Regions from separate parts of the Streptomyces sp. NBC_01476 genome, predicted to be linked through region 1. Evidence: riboswitches for the same ligand, from Rfam matches in the RefSeq annotation. Region 1 holds a riboswitch; each other region holds the start of a gene.
The links. Region 1 has a riboswitch for S-adenosylmethionine ahead of OG552_RS08735 (aminotransferase class V-fold PLP-dependent enzyme). Riboswitches for the same ligand answer to the same signal wherever they lie in the genome.
Positions count from the first base shown of each region.

Region 1 (4,206 bases):
CGGCGAGTTCCCCGGCCACGACTTCGTGTCGCGGTTCTACTCGGTGCACATCCTGCTGCTGCCAGGTCTGATGGCCGGCCTGCTGGTCGCCCACCTGATCCTGGTCTTCTTCCACAAGCACACCCAGTTCCCGGGTGCCGGCAAGACCGAGAAGAACGTCGTCGGCACCCCGCTGCTGCCGATCTACATGGCCAAGGCGGGCGGCTTCTTCTTCGTGGTCTTCGGTGTCATCGCCGCCATCGCGGCGGTCGCCACCATCAACCCGATCTGGACGATGGGCCCGTACCGGCCGGACCAGGTGTCCACCGGAGCACAGCCCGACTGGTACATGGGCTTCTCCGAGGGCCTGATCCGGGTGATGCCCGGCTGGGAGATCAGAGGCTGGGGCCACACGCTGGTCCTCGGCGTCTTCATCCCGCTGATGATCTTCCCGCTGGTGATGGTGGCCATCGCGGTCTACCCGTTCATCGAGTCGTGGGTGACCGGCGACAAGCGGGAGCACCATCTGCTGGACCGGCCGCGGAACCGCCCGGTGCGGACCGGCTTCGGTGTGGCCTGGCTGACGGTCTACTTCGTGCTGCTGATCGGTGGTGGCAACGACCTGTTCGCCACGCACTTCCACTTGTCGATCAACGCGATCACCTGGTTCGTCCGGGTCGGCTTCTTCGTGCTGCCGGTACTGGCGTTCTGGGTCACCAAGCGGATCTGTCTGGGGCTGCAGCGGCGCGACCGCGACAAGGTGCTGCACGGGCGGGAGACCGGCATCATCAAGCGGCTGCCGCACGGTGAGTTCATCGAGGTGCACGAGCCGCTGTCGCAGCAGCAGTTGCACGTGCTCACCGCCCACGTCCAGCCGAAGCCGATCGACCCAGGACCCGAGGTCGACGAGAACGGGGTGGAGCGCAAGCTCAGCCCGGTCGCCAAGGCGCAGGCGAAGCTTTCCAAGGGGTTCTACGGGGAGCACAGCCAGATTCCGAAGCCGACGGCCGAGGAGTACGAGGAGATCACCTCGGGGCACGGTCACCACTAGCGTTCCCGCCCCACCCGTAAGGGCCCCGTCCGACCCTCGGACGGGGCCCTTACGTTCCGGGGGGCGGTGCGGGAACGTGCCCCGAAGGGGCGCGGGGAACTGCGCGGCCGGCCACGACGCAGCGGCACCGAGTCACCGGTTGGACGGGGCTGCCGCCCCGATAGGCTGCACCCTGCCAGAGGGTGACCCTTTTCCAGGAGCGTGACCATGAGCACTGAGACCCCCGCCGGAGGCCCCCGCTCCTGGCCCGACGTGCTGAGCTCCCTGCTGGCCGGCGAGGATCTGACCGCGGGGGACACCGCCTGGGCGATGGACCGGATCATGCGCGGCGAAGCCACCGACGTGCAGATCGCCGGGTTCGCCATCGCCCTGCGGGCCAAGGGCGAGACCGTGGACGAGGTCATCGGCATGGTGCGGGCGATGTACGAGCACGCCAACACCATCGAGGTCCCCGGCCCCAGCGTGGACATCGTCGGCACCGGCGGCGACCGGGCCAAGACGGTCAACATCTCCACCATGTCCGCGATCGTGGTGGCCGGCACCGGCGCCAAGGTCGTCAAGCACGGCAACCGCGCCGCCTCCTCCGCCAGCGGCGCCTCCGACGTGCTGGAGAAGCTCGGCGTCAATCTGCAGCTCACTCCGGAGCGCGTCGCCGAGGTGGCCGCCGAGGCCGGCATCACCTTCTGCTTCGCGGTGAAGTTCCACCCGGCGCTGCGTCATGTGGCCACCGCCCGGGCCGAGTTGGGCGTCGCCACCACCTTCAACTTCCTCGGCCCGCTGACCAACCCGGCCCGGGTACGGGCCCAGGCCACCGGGGTCGCCGACCCGCGGATGGCACCGATCCTCGCCGGCGTGCTCGCCGAACGCGGCTCCTCCGCCCTGGTGTTCCGCGGCGACGACGGCCTGGACGAGCTGACCACCACCGCCACCTCCCAGGTGTGGGTGGTCCGCGACGGCAAGGTCGAGCAGCGCGCCTTCGACCCCCGCGACGTCGGCATCGGCCTGGTGCCGGTGGAGGCGCTGCGGGGCGCCGACGCGGCCTACAACGCCGATGTGGCCCGCCGGCTGCTCGCCGGGGAGACCGGGCCGGTACGGGACGCGGTGCTGCTCAACTCGGCCGCCGCGCTGGTGGCGCTGAACCCGGGGCAGGGCACGCTGGAGGAGCAGATCGCGGCCCGCCTCGAACAGGCCGCGCACTCCATCGACTCGGGCGAGGCCGCCGCGGCGCTCGACCGCTGGGTGGCCGCGAGCAACGTCTGAGCCGAGCCGGTATCAGGTGTGCGGGACGCCGTCCGCTTGATGGACGGCGTCTTGCGCGTTCGCGCGTCTGTGGCAGAATTCTCCGCAGGTCACGAGTGACAGCGTCAAGGCCCCGGCTCGCTGTCCGGCAACCCTCCGTCCGTGGTGGGGTGCCCCGGGTGAGGACCAGGCTGTGAGCAAGCAAGGCTCTCAGCAAGCCGGACTTCGGGAGCTCTGTCATGACAGTGATCAGCCCTGCCACCGCCACTGCCGCCGTCACCCCCTCCGCCGAGGCGGACGTGTGTACGCCGCTGCCGGTGCTGGGACGGGACGTTCGGGTCCCGCTGGTGACGGGCGGCGAGGTCACGTATGCGGCCCTTGACTACGCGGCGAGCGCACCGGCGCTCCAGCGGGTGTGGGACGACGTGGCCGCGTACGCGCCCTACTACGGCAGTGTGCACCGCGGTGCGGGCTATCTGTCGCAGCTGTCCACCGACCTCTTCGAGCAGAGCCGGGCGACCGTCGCGGAGTTCCTCGGCTGTCGCCCCGACGACGAGGTCATCTTCACCCGCTCCACCACCGACTCGCTCAACCTGCTGGCGTCGGTGCTGCCGGCCGGAACGCAGGTCTACGTCTTCGACACCGAGCACCACGCGTCGCTGCTCCCGTGGCAGCGGGCGGAAGGCGCTCAGGTCACCTGGCTGGCGGCGCCGCGGACTCCCGAGCAGGCGGTCGCCGCGCTCGATGTGGCCCTGCACGGCGCCCCCAAGGGGCCCAAGCTGGTGTGCGTCACCGGGGCGTCCAATGTGACCGGCGAGGTGTGGCCGGTGCGGAAGCTGGCCGCCGCCGCGCACCGGCACGGCGCCCGGATCGTGCTCGACGCGGCGCAGCTCGCTCCGCACCACCCGGTCGACATCGCCGCGCTCGACGTGGACTGGGTCGCCTTCTCCGGGCACAAGCTCTACGCGCCCTTCGGCGCCGGTGTGCTGGCCGGGCGCCCGGACTGGCTGCGCGAGGCCGAGCCGTACCTGGCGGGCGGCGGCGCCACCCGGAAGGTCGCCCGGCGGGCCGACGGCACGCTGGACGTCGAGTGGCACACCTCGGTCGCCGCCCGGCACGAGGCCGGGTCGCCCAATGTGATCGGCGCCTACGCGATCGCGGCCGCCTGCCGGGCCCTCACCGAGGCGGGCTTCGACCGTCTGGTGGCCCGGGAGCGGCAGTTGCTCGGCCGGCTGCGGGAAGGGCTCGCGGGCATCCCCGAGGTGCGGGTCCTGTCGCTCTTCGGTGAGCACTCCGAGCGGGTCGGCGTCCTCTCCTTCGTCGTCCAGGGCTGGAACAGCTCGCACTTCGCCGCGGCGCTCTCCGCGGAGTACGGCATCGGGGTCCGCGACGGGCTCTTCTGCGCGCACCCGCTGGTCCGCACCCTCCTCGACGCCGAGCCCGACGAGCCGGGTGCCTGCGGCGCCCCCGACGCGGCCCCCGGCGAGCGTGCGCTCAACGCCATCCGCGTCAGCTTCGGCGCCGGCACCCCGGACGAGCACATCACCCGGTTCCTCGCGGCGGTCACCACCCTCGTCCGCACCGGCGCCCAGTGGACCTACCGCACCGAGAACGGCCGCTGCGTACCGGCCCGGTAGGACACCCCGGTAGGACACGGGGAACACGTGAAAGACGGACCCGCCCGGCGATCGGGACAGCCGGGCGGGAAGGGGACCGGCTCTCCCGGCCGCGCTGCGGGCTACGCGTCCAGCCCGATGGCGAACGCGGCCTCCAGGTCGTGCTGGGAGTAGGTGCGGAAGGCGACATGCGTATCGGTCACCCGCACGCCCGGGATCTTGGAGATCCGCCCCGGGATGATGTCGGCCAGGTCGTCGTGGCGGGCCACCCGCACCAGCGCGACGAGGTCGTAGTTGCCGGTCACCGAGTAGACCTCGCTG
Region 1 covers NZ_CP109446.1:1,999,500-2,003,705, reverse strand. The annotation lists gene qcrB (cytochrome bc1 complex cytochrome b subunit) at 1-1,030, shown strand, start outside; gene trpD (anthranilate phosphoribosyltransferase) at 1,238-2,290, shown strand; SAM riboswitch class IV at 2,378-2,495, shown strand; gene OG552_RS08735 (aminotransferase class V-fold PLP-dependent enzyme) at 2,509-3,906, shown strand; gene OG552_RS08730 (Lrp/AsnC family transcriptional regulator) at 4,008-4,206, opposite strand, start outside.

Region 2 (4,206 bases), 5.6 Mb from region 1:
TACGGGAGACCGCCTCCTTGAGGTCGTCGCCGGGGCGTATGCGTGCCAGCGCCCGCGACAGCGTGCCGATGCCCTCCTCGATCGACGCCGAGGTGCTCTCGACCAGCCCGTCGGTGTAGAGCGCCACCAGTGATCCGGGCTCCGCACCGAACTCCGTGGTCTCGAAGGGCTCATCGGAGACGAACGCGGTGCCGAGCCCCGGGTGGGCGCGCGGGGTGATGATCTCCACCCGGCCGCCGGGGTGCACGAGAACCGGGGGCAGGTGGCCGGCGCTGCTCATGGTGCAGCGGTTCTCCACGGGGTCGTAGCAGACGATGCAGCAGGTGCTGTTCAGCGCGCTGTAGCCGGCCGCGAGCCCCGTCTCGGAGTCGTCCAGGAGGGTCACCGTCTCGTCCAGCCGGGCCAGGACCTCGTCCGGCGGCAGGCCGGCCGACAGATGGGCCCGCGCTTCCATGCTGAGCTGGCCCATGGCCGCCGCCGCGCCGAGGCCGTGTCCGACGACGTCGCCGACCACCAGGGCGGTACGCCCGCCGGGCAGCGGAAAGCTGGAAACCCAGTCGCCGCCCACCCCCGCGCTGTCGGGGGTGGTGGGCTCGTAGGCGCTGGCGATCTCGATCGTGCTGGTCGGCGACGGCGGCAGCAGCCGTTGCTGGAGCGCGATGACCTGGGCGTGCTCGCGCTCGTGCCGGCGGGCGTTGTCGACGTGCCCGGCCGTTCTGGAGACCAGTTCCTGCATGTCGATCAGGTCTTCGCCGAAAGGCCCCAGCGGCCCGTCCGGGCGCCGCCACACCTCCGCGACGCCCAGCACGATCGGGGCCTCCCCGTCCGGCCCCTCCACGATCAGCGGAACGCCGGCCATGCACAGCGGCCCCTCCATGGGCACCAGGGCCCTCAGCAGCCTGGGGTCCCCGCCCAGCGCCCGCTCGATCGCGGCCCGGTCCGGCAGTACGACGGTGCCCTGGACGTCGTGGGCCTCCGTGTCCTGACCCAGGAACACGCGGGCCCGCTGGGGAAGGTCCTCGCCCGGTGTGAGGAAGCCGTCGGGCCAGGACCGCTCGGGGGCGAGGGCGGCGCGCCGCAGCCGGGTACGGTCCTCGACCTGCTCCCCCGTCCAGACGTTGTAGTCGAGCGAGACCGCCACGACGTCGCCCCAGGGCAGCAGCGAGGCGGCCAGCGCCCGGGCGGTCTCCCCGACGTCGAGGGTGGTGCCGATGGACGAGGCGGCGGCGTAGAGGTGGAAGCGCCGGGCCATGTCGATGAACGAGATGGTCAGGCCGTCGTCCGGCGGCGGGGACGGCAGAATGCTCAGCGAGACGATCAGTTCAGAGCCGTCCGGCTTGGGGATCCGCTGGACACGGGCCACATGGGGGTCGCGGGTCTCCACCACGCGCCGCAGCCGGCGGGTGACCGCCGGCACGTCGCTCGGCGGGAGCAGGTCCACGAAGGGTTCTCCCGGGACGGCGGTCAACCCGTCGAAGCACCGCGGGCCCAGATTGGAACTGACGATCCGCAGGTCGCGGTCGACCGTGATCGCGCCCAGGATCTGCTCCTTGTCCTTGGGCTCGACCGGCTTCTCCCCATCGCTGTGGCCGCTGTTCGCGGGGCGGCACGGCTGTGCACGTGACTGTGTGCCGGGCCTCGGGGTCAGACCCGCGAGCGCCTGGCTGACCACGTTCAAGTCGAGATCGGGGGTGTCGCCCGGCGGAAGGTAAGAGTCCATACGGTGCTCATTCGATCAGTGCCACAGGTCGCGCCGTCCGGCCGGTCCGAACCTGGGCAAGAATCACCCTAAAGCGGATAACAACAATCAAAACGGTATATCACACACACATCCGAGTCGACCGGGATCGGCGGAGTCCGGGGCCCTCAAAGAAGCTCGTTCAGCGAGCTTTGTGCGAGCCCTCTCCCGGAGCGCGCGAACGCGACCGCGCAGAACCGCGGCCCCCCGGTCCGGTGGATCCGTCAGGGGCCCGCGGACGCGGCCGGCGCTCGCTCCCTCGTACGGCGGCGGCTTCCGGCGCCCCGGAGGGCATTGCCCGGAAGCCGCCGAGGGGTTAGCGTGATCCACGGTTATGAGCGTCAGCACCAAGCCCTGGCTCGCTGACCGGCAACCCTCCGCCGCGGTGGGGTGCTCCAGGTGACGACCCGACAGGACAGCGAACTGTCCTGTAAGCGCGAGGCCCACGGGCCGGATGAGTGCGAGGTGATCACGTGCGGGTACGACCCTGCGACAGCGTGTGCCGCCCGTACGGGTCCTTCGAACTGCGCGTCGCGCGGCGCCATGTCGATCTGCTCCGGGTGAGCAGCGCGCTGTGTCCCCGGGTGCGCCCGGTCCGCTGAGACCGGTCCTCCGCCCCCCGTTTCGCCCCTCCCCCGCCGTATCCGCCGCACCGTCGCCATGACGGCCCGGCCGTGCGCCCCTCCTCCCTGTAGGCAGCCCACCGCCGCCGCGAGATCCCTCCTGATCTCCGACCCGAGCGGACCCCTGCGGTCCCGCTCCGGCGGGCCCGGTTCTGCCCTGTGACGCCCTGCCCGCGACCGGCGAAAGGGGACCGAGACCCCCACGAGCGCCCCCGACGCCACCACCCACCGCACCGAAAGGCCCCATCATGCCCATCGAATTCCTCGGGATCGCCGCCACCAACGACGGCTCCGAGACCAACCCGCGCAGCGGGGCGTCCTTCGACAAGGAGTACACGCTCAAGCTCGCCCGTGCCCATGAGGACCACGGCTGGGACCGGGTGCTGTTCGCCTACAGGTCGGGTTCGCCCGAACCCGGCACCGCCGCCGCGTACATCGCCGCGAACACCGCCCGGCTGCAGATCCTGCTGGCGCACCGGCCGAACGTCTCGTACCCGACCTTCGCGGCGAAGGAGTTCGCCACCCTCGACCAGATCAGCGAGGGCCGGCTCGCCGTCCACTTCATCACCGGCGGCAACGACCACGAACAGCAGCGCGAGGGCGACTTCCTCACCAAGGACGAGCGCTACGGCCGCACCCGCGAGTACATCGAGATCGTCAAGCGGGTGTGGACCGAGCACGAGGCCTTCGACCACGAGGGCGAGCACTACCGTTTCAACGACTTCGTCTCCGACGTCTTCCCGGTGCGGCAGCCCCACCCGGACGTCTCCTTCGGCGGCTCCTCCCCCGCCGCCTACGCGGCGGGCGGCGCCGTGGCCGACATCTACGCGCTGTGGGGCGAACCGCTGGCCGAGACCGCCCAGCAGATCGACGCCGTGAAGGCGGCGGCGCTCGCCGCCGGACGCGCCACCCCGCCACGTATCCAGGCGGCTTTCCGGCCGATCATCGCTCCTACCGAGGAACTGGCCTGGGAGAAGGCGCACCGCACGGTCGCCGCCATCCAGGAGCGCCGGGCGTCCGGGGCGTGGACGCGCCGCGGCGGCGACCAGCCGCAGAACTCCGGCTCGCAGCGGCTGATCGCGATCGCGGAGCAGGGCGAGCGCTTCGACCGTGCGCTGTGGACCCCCACCGCCGCCGCGACCGGCGGAGCGGGCAACTCCAACGCCCTGGTCGGCACCCCGGAGACGGTGGCACAGGCCCTGCTGGACTACTACGACATCGGCGTGGACATCATCTCCGCCCGCGGCTACGACCTGCTGGGGGACGCCATCGACTTCGGCCGCCATGTCATCCCGCTGGTCCGTGCGGAGGTCGCCAAGCGTGACGCGGAGGGGACCGGCCGGTGACCACCACCACACCGCGTTACGAGGTACGGACGGCGACGCTCACCGATCCGCTCACCCAGCCGCTGCTGCGGGAACTGGAGCACGAGTACAGCACCCGCTACCCCTCGCTCGGCGGCGCTGGACGGGAACTGGCGCGCTACCCTGCACAGGAGTTCGAACCGGAGCACGGCGGGCTGCTGCTCCTGCTGCTGCGGGACGGCGAACCGGTGGCCGGCGGGGCCTACCGCCGCTACGACGAACAGACCGCCGAGCTCAAAAGGATCTGGACGCACAGCGGCCACCGCCGCGAGGGGCTGGCCCGGCGGGTCGTCGCGGAGCTGGAGCGGGCCGCCACCGCGGCCGGCTACCAGCGAGTCTATCTCACCACCGGACCGCGCCAGCCGGAGGCCAGGGGGCTCTATCTGACGACCGGTTACACAGCGCTCTTCGACCTCACCGCCGACCCGGAGTCCCTGGGCGGGCCGCTGCCCTTCGCCAAACGGCTGGTGGGCGACGAGCC
Region 2 covers NZ_CP109446.1:7,557,797-7,562,002, reverse strand. The annotation lists gene OG552_RS32890 (ATP-binding SpoIIE family protein phosphatase) at 1-1,720, opposite strand, end outside; SAM riboswitch class IV at 2,069-2,181, shown strand; gene OG552_RS32885 (putative leader peptide) at 2,212-2,340, shown strand; gene OG552_RS32880 (LLM class flavin-dependent oxidoreductase) at 2,610-3,707, shown strand; gene OG552_RS32875 (GNAT family N-acetyltransferase) at 3,704-4,206, shown strand, end outside.
Region 2: it holds a riboswitch for S-adenosylmethionine, as region 1 does, so the genes downstream of both, OG552_RS32885 (putative leader peptide) here and OG552_RS08735 (aminotransferase class V-fold PLP-dependent enzyme) in region 1, are expected to answer to the same signal.

Region 3 (4,206 bases), 1.8 Mb from region 1:
GGTGACCGTAGGTGCGGGACGACCACAGGGCGCCGCCGGTGGCCGCACCGCCGCCCGCGGCGTAGACCACCAGATTGCCGTCGCTCTGGAGCACCGCGTACGCGCCGGGGTGGCCGGAGCTGCCGCTGGTCCAGATCACCGGACCGCTCGCGCCGCCGCCGGTCCTGAGGGTCTCCACCAGGTTGCCGTCGCTCCGCACGGTCAGCGTCGCCGACGCACTGCTGACGCTGTGCCCGGCGGTGATCCGCTCCCCGGGCAGCAGGGACTGGCCGGCGCCGGGCAGCGCGGCGGAGGCCGGGATGTGCGGGTCGACCAGGTGGACGTTGTTCTGCGCGTCGACGTAGGCGATACCGCCGCTGTACTTGTCGACCGTCCACGTCACCCGGCGGTCGTCGGGGACCGGTCCTGCGGGCAGCGTGGCCAGGTCGGTGGTGACGGCGGCGCCGGTGTGGATGTCGGTCAGCTCCAGTTTCCCGGCGGCGGTGTCGTGCCGGACCAGATAGCCGTCGCCGAGCTGCGCCGCGCCGGAGGGGACGGCGATGTCCTTGCCGGTCGTCAGGTCCAGGACGCCGGCGGGGCCGGCGGCACCGCAGGACCAGTAGATCCAGCGGTCGACGGCGCTCTGCAGCTCCGTCGGCGCGCAGGGGGCACCGGTGTCGACGGTCTGGAGGGTCTGCCCGGTGTTCAGGTCGATCCGGCTGAGGGCGCCGGCTGCCCCGTCGGAGGCCCACAGGTACGAGCCGGAGAGCGCGGCGCCGGTGGTCTGGCGGATCAGCCGGACGTTGCCCGCCATCCCGGCCGCGGGAGAGGTCCCGATGAACTGCCGGCCGTCGGCGCTGTCGTAGACGACCCAGGAGCCGTCGGAGTCGACGAGGCTGCCGCCGGTCAGCGCGCCGGTACCGGCGCCGGACGCCAGCGCGGGCACCACGGTGTAGTCCGCTGCCGCGCCCCGCTGCACGGTGACCTCGTCCCCCGACGGGCCGGTGGTGCGGGCGAGTTGGGAGATCCCTCCGTCGCCGGTGGCGAGCGGTGGCGCGCAGGTGTCCTGCGTGGAGCAGTCGGACACCGCGGCCGGGGTGCCGATCTCCGTCCTGGCGCCGTAGGACGGCGTGGCACCCCAGGTGACGGTGCGGGTGGCGAGCGACTGGGCGCCCGAGTCGGCGTTCTCGATGGTGTAGAGCCGGCCCCTGGCCACCGCGAGCCCCGTGACGGACTCCGGAAGCGCCGGCTCGGGGTGCACGACGGTCGCCACCGCGGTGCCGTCGGCGCCGGCCGTCAGCACCCGGGCTGCCCAGTCGGCGGCCGACGAGCCGCCCACCACCAGTACCCGGTCGGACTCCTGCTGGAGCGTCGCGGAGGCCACGTGCCCGACCAGAGTGGTCAACGGACCGCCGGACAGCGGGAACTGATAGAGCGTCGAGCCCAGTTGGGAGCCGGCCGGGGGCGTGCCCTGCGAGTAGTCCACGTCGTCGTCGGCCAGTACGGAGTTCCCGGCGATCGCCAGCTGGAAGACCGTCGCCAGCGCGCCGCTGGGCAGCGGGGGCGCCGGCACCGGGACGGTCGTCTCCGCGGCGCCGGGGTCGGAGCGGTCCCGCAGGTGCAGCACCGCCGGTGAGGAAGTGTTGTACCAGCCGACGTACTTGTCCGTCAGGACGACCTTGAAGATGCTGGTCAGCCCGCTGAAGACGGGCGTCACCCGACCGGTGTCCAGGTCGACCAGGGCCAGCCCGGTCCCGCTCGCGTCCGAGTACCGCATCAGGACGGTGTCCGCGTCGCCCGCGGCGGCGCGCGTGGCGACGGAGACGCCGGCCGGCCAGCCGGTGGCGGAGAGCTGCGTCTGCTGCCCGTCCGCCGTGCCCAGGATGTGCAGCGTGCCGACGGAACCGTTGGCGGCCCTGGTGTAGGTGAGGACGTGGGAGCCGAACGTGCCGAGGAACTGGTCCCCGGTGGGCGGCTTCACGACCGTGGTGGTGCCGGTGTCCATGTCCTGCAACTGGACGCCGCCGGTGACGGACGTGGAGACGATGTCGGCATCCGCGCCGGACTGGCCGACACCGCCGGCGGGAATGCCGGCGACCGGTACGTCACCGCCGGAGAACTTCGTCCAGACGTAGGCGGCCTGGCCTCCCACGTGGTGCAGGAACCCGCCCGGACCGGCGAAGACGACCAGGTCCGGGGGCGGGGTGCCGCTCGGGGTCGGCGGTACGACCGTCTCGGTGGGCGGGTCGGCGTACGCCGCGCCGGTGCTCAGGGCACCGAGGCCGGAGACCGTGGCACAGAGCACGGCAAGGGTCGCTGACACCCGCAGCAGAGCAGGTCGGGTCACTCACTTCTCCCGTCGAGAACGCAAAAGGGGTCGCGATCGACGGGTGAGGAGGTCCCCCCACACCGGAAGCCCCCCGGCAACGGCATCGCCGTGATCATGTGTACGGCACGGCCGGCCAGCGCACGGCAATGGCCCGGTGAAGGAGAACTAAAGTTTCCGCGGGTGCGCTTCACGGGGGTGGGGCCTGTCGCCTGCGGGGGGAGGGGATTGTGTTCGAGTGAGCGGCGGAGTTACCGTTCTTGGAGGTCATGAGCGTCAGCGATCAAGGCCCTGGCAGGCTGACCGGCAACCCTCTCGCGGAGCGGGGTGCTCCAGGTGACGACCCGGCGGAGCCGATGACGGCTCGGCACGTGCGAACCCGACACGGCGCGAGCCCATCGGGACCGGGAGGTGACGCGGTGCGGGAAAAGGGTGCACGGTCCCTGCCCTCCGTCGCCACGTTCTCCCGGCGGCACATCGACCTTCAGCGCGTCGCCGGCGCCCTGTGTCCGGGCGTACCGACGGCCGTACCGGGGCCTGACCACCGGCCCACCGCGCTGCCGCGCACCGCCGGCTAGCCGCGCTCCACGCGCCGGTCCCCCACCGCCTTCCTGCACCCGGGCCTTCCGTACCGCGTGCCCGCAACGGGTTCCCGGAAGGCCCGCGCCAGGGCCGCCCGCCCGGTGCCCTGCCCCGACCCCCGCCCTCCCCGGCAACACCCCGCACCACTGCCCCGCGCGCCCCCCGCGCCCCCGACCCAAGGAGTCGTCATGACCGTACAAGCAGAAGAGACCGACCGCGCCGGCTTCGCCGCGGACTGGGAGCAGTGGCACGCCCAGCACGAGAAGGTGCGCGCCGACCCGCACGGATTCCTCGCCATCACCGGCCTGCACTGGCTGGACGCCACCCCCACCCGTTTCCCCGACGCGCCCGGCGCCTGGTCGAGTACCGCCGACGGCGTGGTGGTGGAGCTCTCCGACGACGAGGAACTGACCCTCGACGGCCAGGAGCTGCGCGGGCGGCACGACTTCGGCGTGATCGAGGAGCGGGGCAGCCTCTTCCCGGTGTCAGGCGACGCGGTGATCGAGGTCGCCAAGCGCGGCGGCTACGACATCGTCCGCCCCCGGCACCCGGAGAACGCGCTGCGGCTCGCCTACACCGGCACCCCCACCTACGCCCCGGACCCGCGCTGGGCCCGCACCGGCCGCTACCTGCCGTTCGACGCACCCCGCCCGACCACGGTGGGCGCGGCCGTCGAGGGCCTCCAGCACGTCTACGACGCCCCCGGCCAGGTCGAGTTCACGCTCGACGGCGCCACCCACCGGCTGACCGCGTTCAACGGCCGGGCCGGCAGCCTGCTGGTGCTGCTCACCGACGCCACCTCCGGCGTGACCACCTACGCGGCCAACCGGGCGCTGTCCATCGGCGCGCCCGACGCGGACGGCACGGTGCTGATCGACTTCAACCGGGCCACGAACCTGCCCTGCGCGTACACCGACCTGGCCACCTGCCCGCTGCCGCCGGCCGAGAACCGGCTGACGATCGCGATCGAGGCCGGCGAGAAGATCCCGGCCGCGCCGGTGGCGACGACCCGGTCCGTACCGGGCGAGGAGGGCCCCCGGCCGTGACCCGCTGTAGCGGCGGCGACGGCTCGCGGGGCCCGGGTGGCCGGGCCCCGCTGCCGCCGGGCGGTCACCTGCGCAGGGGCCTGGTCGCGGCGCCGGCGGTCTCCTCCTCTTCGGTGTGGGCGGCGGAGGTGCCCGACGCCGCGCGCGCGGCCGGGGCCTTGGCGGCGCTGCCGCAGAAGACCGGGTCCAGGGCGGTCCGTTCGGCGGCGAAGACATCCCCGTTGTTGGAGGCGTTCGCCGAGACGGTGACCTGCCGGGAGCCGTCCTTCGTGG
Region 3 covers NZ_CP109446.1:3,834,442-3,838,647, forward strand. The annotation lists gene OG552_RS16685 (hypothetical protein) at 1-2,326, opposite strand, end outside; SAM riboswitch class IV at 2,571-2,685, shown strand; gene OG552_RS36430 (putative leader peptide) at 2,662-2,883, shown strand; gene OG552_RS16690 (DUF1684 domain-containing protein) at 3,076-3,933, shown strand; gene OG552_RS16695 (serine hydrolase domain-containing protein) at 3,998-4,206, opposite strand, start outside.
Region 3: it holds a riboswitch for S-adenosylmethionine, as region 1 does, so the genes downstream of both, OG552_RS36430 (putative leader peptide) here and OG552_RS08735 (aminotransferase class V-fold PLP-dependent enzyme) in region 1, are expected to answer to the same signal.